3 regions of the Anoxybacillus sp. UARK-01 genome follow, and region 2 is predicted to be linked to each of the others. Evidence: riboswitches for the same ligand, from Rfam matches in the RefSeq annotation. Region 2 holds a riboswitch; each other region holds the start of a gene.

Region 1 (4,509 bases), on a different contig from region 2:
GATTCTGGACCTTTAGTCGCAAAGTGGTTCACTACTAAATGCTGGACTAGGAAAATTCCAACCGGAATAACCCCTAGTAATGAATGGAGTCGGCGGTAAAAAAATTCTCGATTTCCTGCCATATAGTATACCCCCTTTTTAAATAGTGATAATAAAAGATTTATGCACTCCCCATCCACACTAACTAAATGATTAATAGAACTGTAAATGCTTCCATTTCCATTAATCACGCGTCACATCCATTGTACTCCCACAATGTAGTAGCGTCAAGAAAACGAGTTCATAAAATGTTCAATCGTTTGAAAATTAAAACAATATTTGTGCAAAAATCGAAAGAAAAATACTGATTTCTTCTCATTGTTCGGCTATAATGTTTGATAGAAAGAGGGGAATTATGTGAAAACACATTCATTTCAGGAACACTATGAAGCATTACAGCACGTTGAAATTCCTTTATTTGGATATCATCTAATTCGAGAAGTCCTTCTTCCCGATTTGCTTGGCAAAGAAACCGACAGCATTTTATATTGGGCGGGAAAGCATTTAGCGCGCTGCTATCCCTTAGAAACATTCGATGACATCATTTTATTTTTTGAAAAAGCAGGATGGGGTACGCTCGCTGTCATCAAAGAACGCCAAGATGAATTAGAAATCGAGCTGACAGGGCCCGCGGTATCCGCTCGGATCGCCATGAATGCTCACTGTTCATTTCAGCTTGAGGCCGGCTTTCTCGCACAGCAGATTGAACAGCAAAAACGCTTTGTCTCGGAAGCATATGAGCAGCAAAAAAAGCGTGATCAAAAAGTGACTTTTACTGTGAAATGGGACCGTAAACACGAAATTGCTGAATAGACAGATTTTCTGCACCTTTTCAATTGTATTAGCCTATCGATGCACGACAGGAACAAAGGCAAGTATACGTATTTGCTTGCCTTAGACTGTTAACAAACGCTTCATCCTGCGTCACGGGCCTCATTCGTCGCTCATGAACGTTTGGGTTCGCTTCGCGTCTTCACTCGGCTGGCGTTTCTTGTCTGCTAAGCGCCTTCAAGCCAGTTTGATGTAGAACTACCACTATGATAGAAGAATTGTATAAAATGGTGGTAGACAAAGTCGATTTTGACTTTGTCTACCACTTGAGGCAGGCAAGCATTTGCTTGCTTTTTTAGTCAAAACAGTCGGCACAGCACGATTGAATGCGCCTTCGCTCTCAAAACGCTTGCCATGATTTCCAGCAGTACGGTCTTGTCTGGTTATGAACGCACGGCGGCTTTTTCATCCAATTGAAACGCCGTATGCAACGCTTCTACTGCTGCAACCATATTTTCTTGAGACACGACGGTTGAAATTTTGATTTCGGACGTGCTGACCATTTTTATTTCAATCCCTTTATCCGCTAACACTTGAAACATTTGTGCAGCTACACCTGGATTAGAGATCATTCCTGAGCCGACAATCGATACTTTGGCCAGTTGGCTTTCATATTCTATCTTTGCTCCCTTGAATGATTCCAACACTTGCAAAGTCTCAGGCAAATCCTCTGTGCGAATGGAAAACGACACAGCTGCTGCTCCGCTATTGGTTGTGTTTTGAATAATAATATCGACATTAATCCCGCGATTCGCTAACGCTGTAAAAACGGTTGGCAACATAGGCAACTCGTGCGGGAGCCCTTGGACCGTCACTTTTGTTACTTGATCTTCAAAAGCAATCCCTCTGACAATTAAATGCTGTTCCATTGAAACATCCTCCTTTACCGTTGTTCCGCTCTCTTCCTCCATACTCGAACGAACTTCCAGCAATACTTGATAATTTTTAGCAAACTCTACAGCCCGCGGATGAAGCACTCCTGCTCCAAGATTGGCCAGCTCTAGCATCTCATCATAGGAAATTTCCTCTAGCTTTTTCGCTGCTTTTACATAACGCGGATCGGTAGTAAACACTCCTGTCACATCTGTATAAATATCGCACTTATCCGCTTGTAGAGCGGCCGCTAAAGCTACAGCTGTCGTGTCAGAACCGCCGCGACCAAGAGTCGTGATATCTCCCTTTTCCGTCACTCCTTGAAAACCAGCCACAATGACGATTTGTCCTGCTTGCAAATATTGATGAATTCTCGTTGTGTCAATATCTATAATGCGAGCATTGCCATGAACAGTCTCTGTCTTGATTCCAGCTTGCCAGCCCGTTAAAGAAACAGCTGCATACCCCTTTTCTTGCAAAGCCATCGCTAATAGGGCAATACTCACTTGCTCCCCTGTCGAAAGAAGCATATCCAGCTCCCGCTTGCTAGGTTGGGACGTTAGCTGTTTGGCTAAATCCACAAGCTGATTCGTCGTCTTTCCCATCGCTGAAACGACAACGACCACTTGATGTCCTTTTTGCACCTCGCTCATTACTCGATCAGCGACATGCTGAATACGTTCAATAGATCCTACAGACGTTCCGCCAAATTTTTGCACAATCATTCCCATTTTTCTCATCCCTTGTTCTTAAAATGTTGATTTCAGCATCCATACCGGTATAGAAACAAATAAAAAACAGCAATGAGAGGCTTCTCATTGCTGTGCATAACGAAATAAGAAAAGAAACGAATTCGCTCCACACAGTGAGATAGCTCTCCAAGATGGGTCATCTTGACAGTCCTACATTTCTTAAACGCAGGACCAGCAGGAAAAGCAATGAGACTTCCCCCACTTCGGCGAGCCTCCCCTTTCGGCATTTTTCTTTGGAACCCATTTTCCTCCAAATGCCTACTCTTGAAGTTCGCGCCTCTATCTTCACTTCTGTGCTTAGAAGTGTATAAATATGCAATTAAGGTGATTGTATCAGCTTTTTCTCCAATTGACAATACTATTCTCGCAGCTTTTCATAAATTTTTTCAGCAACTGCGCGAGGAATCGCCGCTTTTTGCAGCTCCTCAATCGTCGCTTCTTTTATATTTTTTAAAGAGCCAAAATGCTTAAGAAGCGCTTTTTTTCGCTTTTCTCCAACTCCCGGAATGTGGTCAAGCGCGGACTGAAATAACGATTTTCCTCGCGTCTGGCGATGAAACGTAATAGCAAAACGATGGACTTCATCCTGAATGCGCTGCAGCAAATAAAATTCTTGGCTGTTTCGCGACAATGGCACGATTTGTGGTGGATCTCCCATGATTAATTCCGATGTGCGATGCTTGTCGTCTTTTACAAGACCGGCAAGCGGAATTTCCAAGCCCAACTCATTTTCTAACACATCGCGAACAGCCGCCAGATGTCCCTTTCCTCCATCAATTAAAATCAAATCCGGAAGAGGAAGGCGTTCCTTTAAAGCACGGCTATATCGCCGCCGTACAACCTCGCGCATTGATTCATAATCATCTGGCCCCTTCACAGTTTTAATTTTATATTTGCGATATTCTTTTTTCTCAGGCTTGCCGTCGATAAACACCACCATCGCCGAAACCGGATCAGCCCCATGGATATTAGAATTATCAAACGCTTCGATTCGATGCGGTGTTGGAATGTTCAACGCAACTCCTAAGTTTTCAACCGCTTTAACCGTTCGTTCTTCATCGCGTTCAATAAGATAAAACTTCTCTTTTAAAGCGATCGCTGCATTTTTACTCGCAAGATCGACCAGCTCTTTTTTCTTTCCTCTTTTCGGCTGAATAACAGGCACCTGGAGCAACTGCTCAGCCAAACTTCCGTCAACCTCAAGCGGCAGGATTACTTCTTTTGGCTTAAAATGATTCTCCTTGGAGTAAAATTGTCCTAAAAATGTGAGCAGCTCTTCATCGGGATCTTGATGCAGCGGAAAGATCGAAACATCCCGCTCGATTAGCTTTCCTTGACGAATAAAAAAGACTTGGACGCACATCCATCCTTTGTCATAGGAGTAGCCGAACACATCTCTGTTAACAAAATCCTTCATCGTCATTTTCTGTTTTTCCATCATCGCTTCAATATGCGCAATTTGATCACGGTATTCTTTAGCTCGTTCAAATTCAAGGGCTTCTGCTGCTTTGTTCATTTTTTCAACCAATTCTTTTTTTATGTCTTGGTGTCCCCCGTTTAAAAAACGGACAATCTGTTCCACTATTTCTTTATTTTGTTGTTCCGAAACCGAATAGATACACGGAGCGAGACATTGTCCCATATGATAATAAAGACAGGCGCGGTTCGGCAGGGACGCGCACTTGCGAAGCGGATACATGCGATCGAGCAATTTTTTAGTCTCATTTGCAGCCTGCACGTTCGGATACGGTCCAAAATATTTGCCGCGATCTTTTTTTACCTTTCTTGTAATAATGAGACGTGGATGCTCCTCAGCTGTAATTTTAATAAATGGATAGCTTTTATCATCTTTGAGCATGACATTATATTTTGGATCGTATTTTTTGATTAAATTCATTTCTAAAATAAGCGCTTCAATATTTGATGAGGTCACAATATATTCAAAATCCGCTATTTCATTCACAAGGCGCAGCGTCTTTCCATCATGCGTTCCAGTAAAATAAGAACGAACACG
Region 2 (4,509 bases):
GCGCAGCGTCCATGAAGCGATCGAAACAGCGAAAGCATTTATTCAAGCCGCGATTGAAAACGAACTGGAGATCGGCAATGGGCATGGCCCAACCAACCATTGGGCGTATCGGCAAAAATGGATGTCATAGGTGATAAAAATGGCGCAAACTTCAATGGATAGTCTGAAAGAGCAATTACGTGTTTATTTTATTATGGGAAGCAACAATTGTGAACGAAGTCCGTTAGAGGTGCTGGCAGAAGCGATTGAAGGCGGAATTACGATGTTTCAATTTCGCGAAAAGGGCAAAGGGGCTCTTTTGAAAAAGGAGCAGTACGCATTAGCCAAAGAGTTGCAAGCGCTTTGCCGGAAGCACCATATTCCGTTTATTGTGAATGATGATGTGGAGCTAGCATTAGAGCTTGATGCTGATGGGGTCCATATTGGACAAGACGATGAACGGGCAGATGTCGTACGAAAAAAAATAGGAAATAAAATTCTCGGCGTTTCAGCTCATAATTTGGCAGAAGCGAAACGCGCCATTGAGCAAGGCGCTGACTATCTTGGAGTCGGTCCTATTTTTCCAACCAGCACAAAAGAAGATGCAAAAGAGGCACAAGGAACGGCCGTTCTTCGTCTTATGCGTGAGCATGGCCTGTCGATACCGATCGTGGGCATTGGCGGAATTACCGCGAACAACGCAAAGAAGGTTATTGCCGCTGGAGCAGACGGGGTGTCTGTCATTAGCGCGATCAGTTTAGCTCCTTCTCCTAAAAAAAGTGCGGAATGGCTGGCAAGAGCGGTTTCTGAAGCACTGAACGAATAAGGATGTCGATCATTGGACTACTCCATATTCCGACAGAAGACTATCGCCTCAAGGAACATGACGGGCATCGCTTCATGAGTTAGAGAGAGAAATGTCGGTTGGCATTGGCTAAAGCAGTGGAATCACAAGAATCTATGTGCTATTCTATACTTGTAAGTGGTTCTTGGAAAAACTGAAGATAGGGGATTGTGACAAGGAACACCGTCCGTTACGTAAAAGCTTCAACGTTCCCTTGTCTGTGCACGGTTCGAAGCAACGAAAACCGAGCCCAGTCGAACGTGTGAAGCGGACGAATGTACAAGCTTTCTTGTCGTTTCCCATTGGAACAACGGGGAAGGTCTGCTAGCTGAAAAATCGAAGGATGTTTCCATGTTCGCAGGAATCTCCCACTTCGAAGCGAAAGTGGTAGTAATTCAAAGATGATATGATATAATGGAAAAGGAAAAGACGAAAATGAAGCGCATGGAGTGAATGATATGAACATAGGATTTGGCGAGATTGCCTTGATCGTATTTTTTGCCCTGTTACTTTTCGGCCCGAAAAAGCTGCCGGAGCTTGGACAAGCAGCTGGAAAAACGCTCCGCGAATTTAAAAATGCTACAAAAGGCATCATGGATGACGAAGAACAGAAAACGAAAAAGCACGACTGAAAAAACCGCTTGGCATAGCCGAGCGGTTTTTTAGTCTAATTCACATTCTTTGAGGGGAACGACCTTTGTCTTTTTCACGATTTTATAGCCAAGCCAAACCGCTAAAAACAATGGCAGTCCAATGTAGGAAACGAGAATGCCGTACCAATCGATTGACTTCCCCATAAAGGCCCCATAGTTCTGTCCCAAAATGACAATCGTGCAAAGCACTAGAGCGAACAAGGGTCCAAATGGAAACCATTTGGCTTTATAAGGAAGATCATTGAGATCGCGCCCTTGCGCGGCATATGCTTTGCGGAAACGGTAGTGACTGACCGCGATGCCTAGCCACGCAATGAATCCCGACATACCAGAGGCATTTAATAACCATACATAAACGGTGCCATCGCCAAAGAAAGAAGCCAAAAAAGCAAGCGTTCCTAGTGAAGCTGTGACTAGTAATGCATTAACAGGAACACCGCGGTGATTTAGCTTGGCCAGAAATTTTGGCGCTTTTCCTTCTTTTGCTAGATCCCAAAGCATTCGAGTAGATGCGTACATACCGGAATTTCCGGCTGATAAAACCGCTGTTAAAATGACGGCGTTCATAACGGATGCAGCCAACGCAATGCCAGCTTTATCAAAGACGAGAGTAAATGGGCTGACCGTAACGTCGCTATTCGCTAGATTTTCATTTGTATACGGAATAAGCAGCCCGATTGCTAAAATAGCCAGTATATAAAATAGCAAAATACGCCAAAATACTTGACGAATGGCGCGAGGAATGTTTCGTTTCGGATCCTCGCTTTCACCGGCTGCAACCCCAAGCAGCTCTGTTCCTTGGAAAGAAAATCCTGCGGCCATAAAAATGCCGAGAGTCGCCATGAACCCACCATGGAACGGAGCGTCGCCGATGGTGAAGTTTCTAAATCCAACCGCTTCACCACCCATAATACCTACAATCATGAAAAAGCTGACAATAAGAAAAATAATAACCGTTACTACTTTAATAAGGGAAAACCAATATTCGGCTTCACCAAATCCTTTTACAGATAAATAGTTAAGTAAAAACATAATCACTAAGCATAATGCGCTCCATAAAAGTGAAGGGCTATTCGGAAACCAAAATTTCATGATCATAGTCACAGCCGAGAGTTCTGCGGCAATTGTAATGGCCCAGTTATACCAGTAGTTCCATCCTAAAGCAAATCCGAGAGCAGGATCGACAAATTTCGTTGCATACGTACTAAACGTTCCGGTAACGGGCATATAAGCGGCCATTTCCGCAAGGCTGGTCATCAAAAAATATACCATCACTCCAATCGCGATATACGCTATGAGCGCTCCACCCGGTCCAGCGGTATGAATCGCTCCGCCGCTTGCTAAAAACAACCCAGTACCAATCGTTCCCCCAAGAGAAATCATTGTTAGATGCCTTGTTTTTAGCTTTCGTTGCAGCTGGTTAGGCGAAGCCGGTGTGGCGGCTTCCTGTTTTTGCATGACGCTTTCCATGTTTTCATCGCTCCTTTTTTTCATGTTGTCATGGAAAGGAGCCGGGCAATAAAAAAAGCCGCCGAAGGAGATTCGGCGGCAATGCAATCATTACCCGTATCAACCCTTCCGTGAAGATAGCGCCCCACGGTTGCTTTACGCAAACCGTGACAGTGCTGCCCCTATTCGGTGACAGCCCCAGTTCGCACATCCAGAGAAATGTGCCAACTTCGGCGGCTTTTCCCTTCGAGCGAAGTCTTCAATGTTCTCTGCATCTCGTTCGCTGTACTCATAAAAGCCGCAACCTCTACCTCATCGGGTGAATGAGGATGCTATTCATTTTGTTCCATGATGATTATAAAACAATTTTTGTACAAAAACAATATTTATTTATGCTTCAATCGCAAAAAAGCCAAACCCTTCTATGTTTACTATATACGTGGAATAGAGCGAGAGGCATGGAACGATAGAAATCCTGTTTCGTGAACTACTCACCACTTAGCTAAAGCTTGAAGTGGGAGCTTCTCAGTTCCACGACGAAAGCCGCCTTTCGTCTCCCTGAGCGTGACTTCGGGTCGTTCCAACCCTAGATGTCCGACAATTCGGAGTTCTTTTGTACCTTGGATATTTTACGCATGGAAGGATCAGCTTGGTTTTCGCATTTTATTTTCTCCATGCAACCTCCTATATCCAGTTATGAAAGAACGACATAGGTTTATTTTACCACAGGGTCAGACAATTGAACAGGCAAAAGCCTGTCCTTGTCCGAAGTCGATTCATCTCCCACTTTCATCAAGCTTCGCAAGATTTAGAAATGGGAGACTTCTCGACTGAAGAATGTTAAAACGACCAATGGTAAATAAGCAAAGAAAAAAGGATTCACGATATAAGTGAATCCTTTTTTCTTTATTATTCTGACATTTCTACAAGTTTTTTCGATAATAATAACAGAACAAAGCCAAGAACAATGGTAATGCCGCCAATTAAGCTGAAAATTTCTAGATAGCCTAATGACTCCGTAAAAGCTGCTAATTGACCTGCTAAAATATTCGCGATACCAGTTGCTGATAACCAAACTCCCATTAGCAGGGAAGCGAGACGAATCGGTGCGATGCGGCTTGTAAGTGATAGCCCAACCGGTGATAGGCAAAGCTCACCAAGCGTATGCAAAAAGTATGTTAAAACAATAAATAATGCATTTGCTTTTACCGTAATGTGTTGCTCGTCGCTTCCGGTTTGCAGCAGAGCAGGAACCAAAACAGCAAATCCGAGACCAAGCAAAATCATACCTAATCCCATCTTTGTCGGAGCTGATAAATCACCGCGTTTAGAGTTAGCCAATTTTACCCATAATGCAGATAAAACGGGTGTTAATAGAACGATAAATAATGGATTTAATGATTGAAACCAAGAGGTTGGCATGGTCCAGCTGCCGATGGATTTATCGACGAACTTATCGGTATACAATGTAAGCGAGCTTCCTGCTTGTTCGAAGCCAGCCCAGAAAAAGACAACAAAGCACATTAAAATTAAGATCACACGAATGCGCTGTTTTTCTTTTTTTGTTAACGGCTCTTTTGGCGC
Region 3 (4,509 bases), on a different contig from region 2:
GTTTCATTGACAAAGAGAGGATTTTTCGCTACAATGGCTTCGAATTCGACCGATAAAGGATTTGATGACAAGTGGCGGATAGAGAGGAAATTTTGCAATCATTAAAGCTATTTATTGTGCTGTCAAGAGCGTACCGTGCTGTTAATGATCAAGTAAATAAATCCATTCAGTCGTTCGGCGTGAACCCTACGGAGTTCGCTGTGTTGGAATTGCTATATCATAAGGGGGATCAGCCATTGCAGCAAATTGGCGGGAAAATTTTACTGGCAAGCGGCAGCATCACATATGTTGTCGATAAATTAGAGCAAAAAGGGCTGATTATGCGCAAAGCATGTGAAAAGGACCGCCGTGTAACTTATGCTTCGATTACGGATAAGGGAAAAGCTTTTATTGAAAAGGTATTTCCGGAGCATGAACAAACGATCCATGAAACACTTTCCGGATTAACGATTGAAGAGAAAGAACAGGTTATTGAGTTATTGAAAAAAATGGGATACGGTGCGAAACAGCAATAAGTACAGATGGTGAAAGCGCCAGCGGATCAAAGGTTCGCTGGCGCTTTTTTATAATGGGTGGCGGGCGCGCGTTCTTTTTTGATAAAGAGAGAGGAGAGACTATAGATAAAAGAAAGAGAGGGAGAACCCCCTCTCTTTTGGATCAAGCTGACAGTCTTTTTTTCGCGTTTTCTTCTTTTTCTGCTGCTTTTTTCACAAGCGGATAAAAAATGATGCCGCTTGCGAGCAACACAATGCCAAGCATGAAGGTTTTGATGTCAGATGTTCCCGCGATAATGACCCAGATGGAATAAATAGTGGCCAGTGCTGCAATGACTCCATCCGTGATTCGCTGCTTTGTATTGGTTTTATATGTCTCTCCTGTCCATGTGAGTTTGAGCTGAAAGACAGAAGCGATAAAGTAAGGAACAAGATAAGCGAGTGTCGCAATATAAATGACAAAATCAAAGGCAGCTGACATCGAATGAGAGATCGTTGAGAAAATGAAAATTTGCGCTAATCCATTTGATAAAATTAAAGCGAATTTCGGCATTCCTTTTTTGTTTTCTTTTAAGAAAGAAGGGATAAACAAACCTTGCTTCGCGGCTTGATACGGAACCTCCGCGCTTAGCAGCACCCAGCCGAGCGTCGAGCCAAGAAGGCTGATAAGGCCAAGTCCAGCTAAGATGTATGCGCCGCTTGGCCCTAAAATGGTTTGAATCGCATCCACTAAAGGCTTCTCTGAATGAATCAACTGTTTTTGCGGCAGCAAGCCCATTACAAGCACACTTATGCCAATGTAAATGATGAGAGCAATCAGCAAACCAAGAATGGTTGCCCGTTTGACATCTGTTTGCTTGCGTGCACGTGAAGCGAACACAATCGCAGATTCCACTCCGACAAATGCCCATAATGTCGCAATAGCCGCGCTGTTCACTTGTCCGAACAGGCTAACGGCATGGCCTGCTTCATCGTAACGCGGAGCGACAACAGAGCCGATGTTGTTTTTATCAAATGCAAATAAGCTAATGGCAATAAATAAAAAGAAGCCGAGCACCTTTGCCGAAGTGGCTATGAAATTTAGTTTTCCAGCTCCCTCGATGCCGCGCAAAATAATAAAGTGCATTCCCCATAATAGAGCGGTACAAACCATAAATGTAAGGAGGTTGCCGAGTTTGATCGGTGTAGCGCCTACCATAAATACGGTTTGTTTGCTTGTTAAAATCGGAAAGAATGTGGATAAATAACTCGTAAATGTCGTAATAATAGCTACGTTTCCAGCAAAATTTCCAATCCAATAGCCCCAGGAAGACATAAATCCCGATAAAACCGAGGCGTTTGATCTCTTTGGAAACAATTCCTTCGCGTAAATTTGCGGCCCGCCATTTAACTCAGGCTTGCGAATCGCTAAATTGCCAAAGACAAGAGCGGTCATTAGCACTCCGCCACCTGTTAATAGCCAAGCTAAAATGACCCCTAAAGGGCTCGCGGCTTCTGAAAGTGAACGAGGAAGCATAAAAATTCCTGATCCAACCATATTCCCAACGACAAGCGCCGTTAATACCCAGAGACCTAGTTTATTTTGCTGCAAGATAACCCCTACTCCTTTCTGATTTGCGCATTTATCAAAAAAAAAATACACCCTTAAGTTTTCAACGGGTGCATGTGACATCCGCATCGAACTTAATGTAGATAGCGCTCCATCGCTTCCATTAAGCGATGGCAGTCCTGACTCTATTCGAATGCAGGCCCAGCTTGCGGCGCCAGAGTACGCTGCAAACTTCGGCAATGAATCCTTTCGTTTGAAGTCATCGGTTCCTCTGTCCCTCATTCAAACTACTTTTATCCATTGCAACCTCTATCTCATCTAAGTTGACGAGAAGAAAAAATATTCAATTACCTTGATAATCATACACGATTCGACAATATTCGTCAATATGCTTTTATCTGAAGCATGAACAGGAATTTTTAGCAAACAAGTGGAATATAACTAAGGTTAGAAATTTTTGAGGAAAAGGAAGGGATGGATTTGAAGTTTTCCGAGTTTCTATATAAACGCCCTGACATGGAAAAACTAAAGACAGAATTTCAAGCGGCATTGCAGGCGTTTCAGCAGGCCCTGCATGCGGAAGAGCAGGATGAAGCGATGAAGCAAATCAATAAACTGCGCAACGAATTTAGCACGATGGCGCAAATTTGCTATATTCGCCATACGGTTGATACAAATGATGATTTTTATAAGCAGGAGCAAGATTTTTTCGATGAGGTGGATCCGATTGTCAAAGGCCTTGTCAACGAATATTATGAGGCGCTCGTCGCCTCCCGATTTCGTTCGGAGCTCGAAAAACGCTGGGGAAAACAGTTATTTGCACTTGCGGAAACAGAGCTTAAAACGTTTTCTCCTGAGATTGTCGCGGATTTACAGTTAGAAAATAAGCTAGCAAGCGAGTATACGAAATTGGTAGCCTCCGCAAAAATTTTATTTGAAGGACAAGAATACACGTTGGCACAGCTGCAGCCGTTTGTGGAGTCGCCTGATCGGCAAATGCGGAAGCGGGCAAATGAAGCGCGATTTGCCTTTTTTGAAACGCATGAGGAACAATTTGACGATATTTACGATCAGCTTGTCAACGTGCGGACAAGCATTGCAAAAAAACTAGGGTTTAACAACTTTATTGAACTTGGATATGCAAGGTTGGGACGGACCGATTATGATGCTGAAATGGTTGCGCGATTCCGTGGGCAGGTGAAAGCTTATATTGTGCCGTTCGCAGAAAAGCTGTATGAACGCCAGAGGAAAAGAATTGGCGTCGAGAAGTTGAAATATTACGATGAAGCATTTTCATTCCCGACGGGCAATCCGACTCCAAAAGGGGATGCAAAGTGGATTATCGAAAACGGCCGAAAAATGTATGAAGAGCTGTCACCAGAAACAGGCGAGTTTTTCCGGTTTATGATTAAAAATGAATTGATGGATCTTTTGGCCAAAAAAGGGAAAGCAAGCGGTGGTTACTGCACATATATAGAAGAATATCAAGCGCCATTTATTTTTTCGAATTTTACTGGTACGTCCGGCGATATTGATGTTCTCACCCATGAAGCGGGCCACGCTTTTCAAGTGTATGAAAGCCGCCATTACGAAATTCCAGAGTATAATTGGCCGACGTTAGAGGCGTGTGAAATCCATTCCATGAGCATGGAGTTTTTCACATGGCCATGGATGGAGCTGTTCTTTAAAGAAGATACGAAAAAATATCAATTTCATCATTTAAGCTCGGCTGTGCTGTTTCTGCCATACGGGGTGGCGGTTGATGAATTCCAGCACTTCGTTTATGAAAATCCGGAGGCAACACCAGCGGAACGGAAGAGAAAATGGCGGGAAATCGAACGAAAATACATGCCAACAAGGGATTACGATGGCCATGATTATTTGGAGCGCGGCGGTTTTTGGCAACGGCAAAGCCATATTTATACAACGGCTTTTTATTATATTGACTATACCCTTGCGCAAATGTGTGCGTTTCAGTTTTGGAAGCGTTCAAGAGAAAATTATCAGGAAGCGTGGCGCGATTATTTAACGCTTTGCCGTGAGGGAGGAAGCAAGTCATTTACCAAACTTGTACAAGTCGCTCATTTAATATCGCCATTTGAAGATGGTTGCGTTCAGTCGGTTATGGAAGAAATTGAGCAGTGGTTGAACAGCGTGGACGACAAACAGCTGTGAAAAATGGGAGGATGTCCTAAAAGGAAGCGGTTTATATATGCCCAAATGATCGGTTGTTTTCGTTTGAAGGCTGACCATACTTTTTTGGTCAGCTTTTTTCTATAAGAGGATAGGAAGCAACTGTTGTAGGATTTCTTCCTTTTTTTGTCGAGCTCATGTAGAAATGCAAAGGGAATAGGATATGAAGAAAAGGAGAGAAAGATAAGGAACATTCGCAAAGCCACGAACGTTTAGGCGGAACGATGGTCGGAGAAGAGACGCTCAACATTGGTGGCAAAGTTCTTAAAGAAA

The links. Region 2 has a riboswitch for lysine ahead of B6A27_RS17630 (amino acid permease). Riboswitches for the same ligand answer to the same signal wherever they lie in the genome.
Region 1: it holds a riboswitch for lysine, as region 2 does, so the genes downstream of both, B6A27_RS10755 (aspartate kinase) here and B6A27_RS17630 (amino acid permease) in region 2, are expected to answer to the same signal.
Region 3: it holds a riboswitch for lysine, as region 2 does, so the genes downstream of both, B6A27_RS17870 (amino acid permease) here and B6A27_RS17630 (amino acid permease) in region 2, are expected to answer to the same signal.

What each region holds. Positions count from the first base shown of each region.
Region 1 is NZ_NASY01000042.1:217,171-221,679, reverse strand. Features, by position in the region: gene B6A27_RS10765 (succinate dehydrogenase cytochrome b558 subunit) at 1-122, opposite strand, end outside; gene B6A27_RS10760 (YslB family protein) at 397-852, shown strand; gene B6A27_RS10755 (aspartate kinase) at 1,254-2,474, opposite strand; lysine riboswitch at 2,607-2,785, opposite strand; gene uvrC (excinuclease ABC subunit UvrC) at 2,854-4,509, opposite strand, start outside.
Region 2 is NZ_NASY01000056.1:45,599-50,107, forward strand. Features, by position in the region: gene thiD (bifunctional hydroxymethylpyrimidine kinase/phosphomethylpyrimidine kinase) at 1-130, shown strand, start outside; gene thiE (thiamine phosphate synthase) at 140-805, shown strand; gene B6A27_RS17625 (twin-arginine translocase TatA/TatE family subunit) at 1,282-1,455, shown strand; gene B6A27_RS17630 (amino acid permease) at 1,486-2,946, opposite strand; lysine riboswitch at 3,056-3,243, opposite strand; gene B6A27_RS17635 (peptide MFS transporter) at 3,835-4,509, opposite strand, start outside.
Region 3 is NZ_NASY01000057.1:31,048-35,556, forward strand. Features, by position in the region: gene B6A27_RS17865 (MarR family winged helix-turn-helix transcriptional regulator) at 72-515, shown strand; gene B6A27_RS17870 (amino acid permease) at 658-2,085, opposite strand; lysine riboswitch at 2,180-2,363, opposite strand; gene B6A27_RS17875 (M3 family oligoendopeptidase) at 2,524-4,218, shown strand.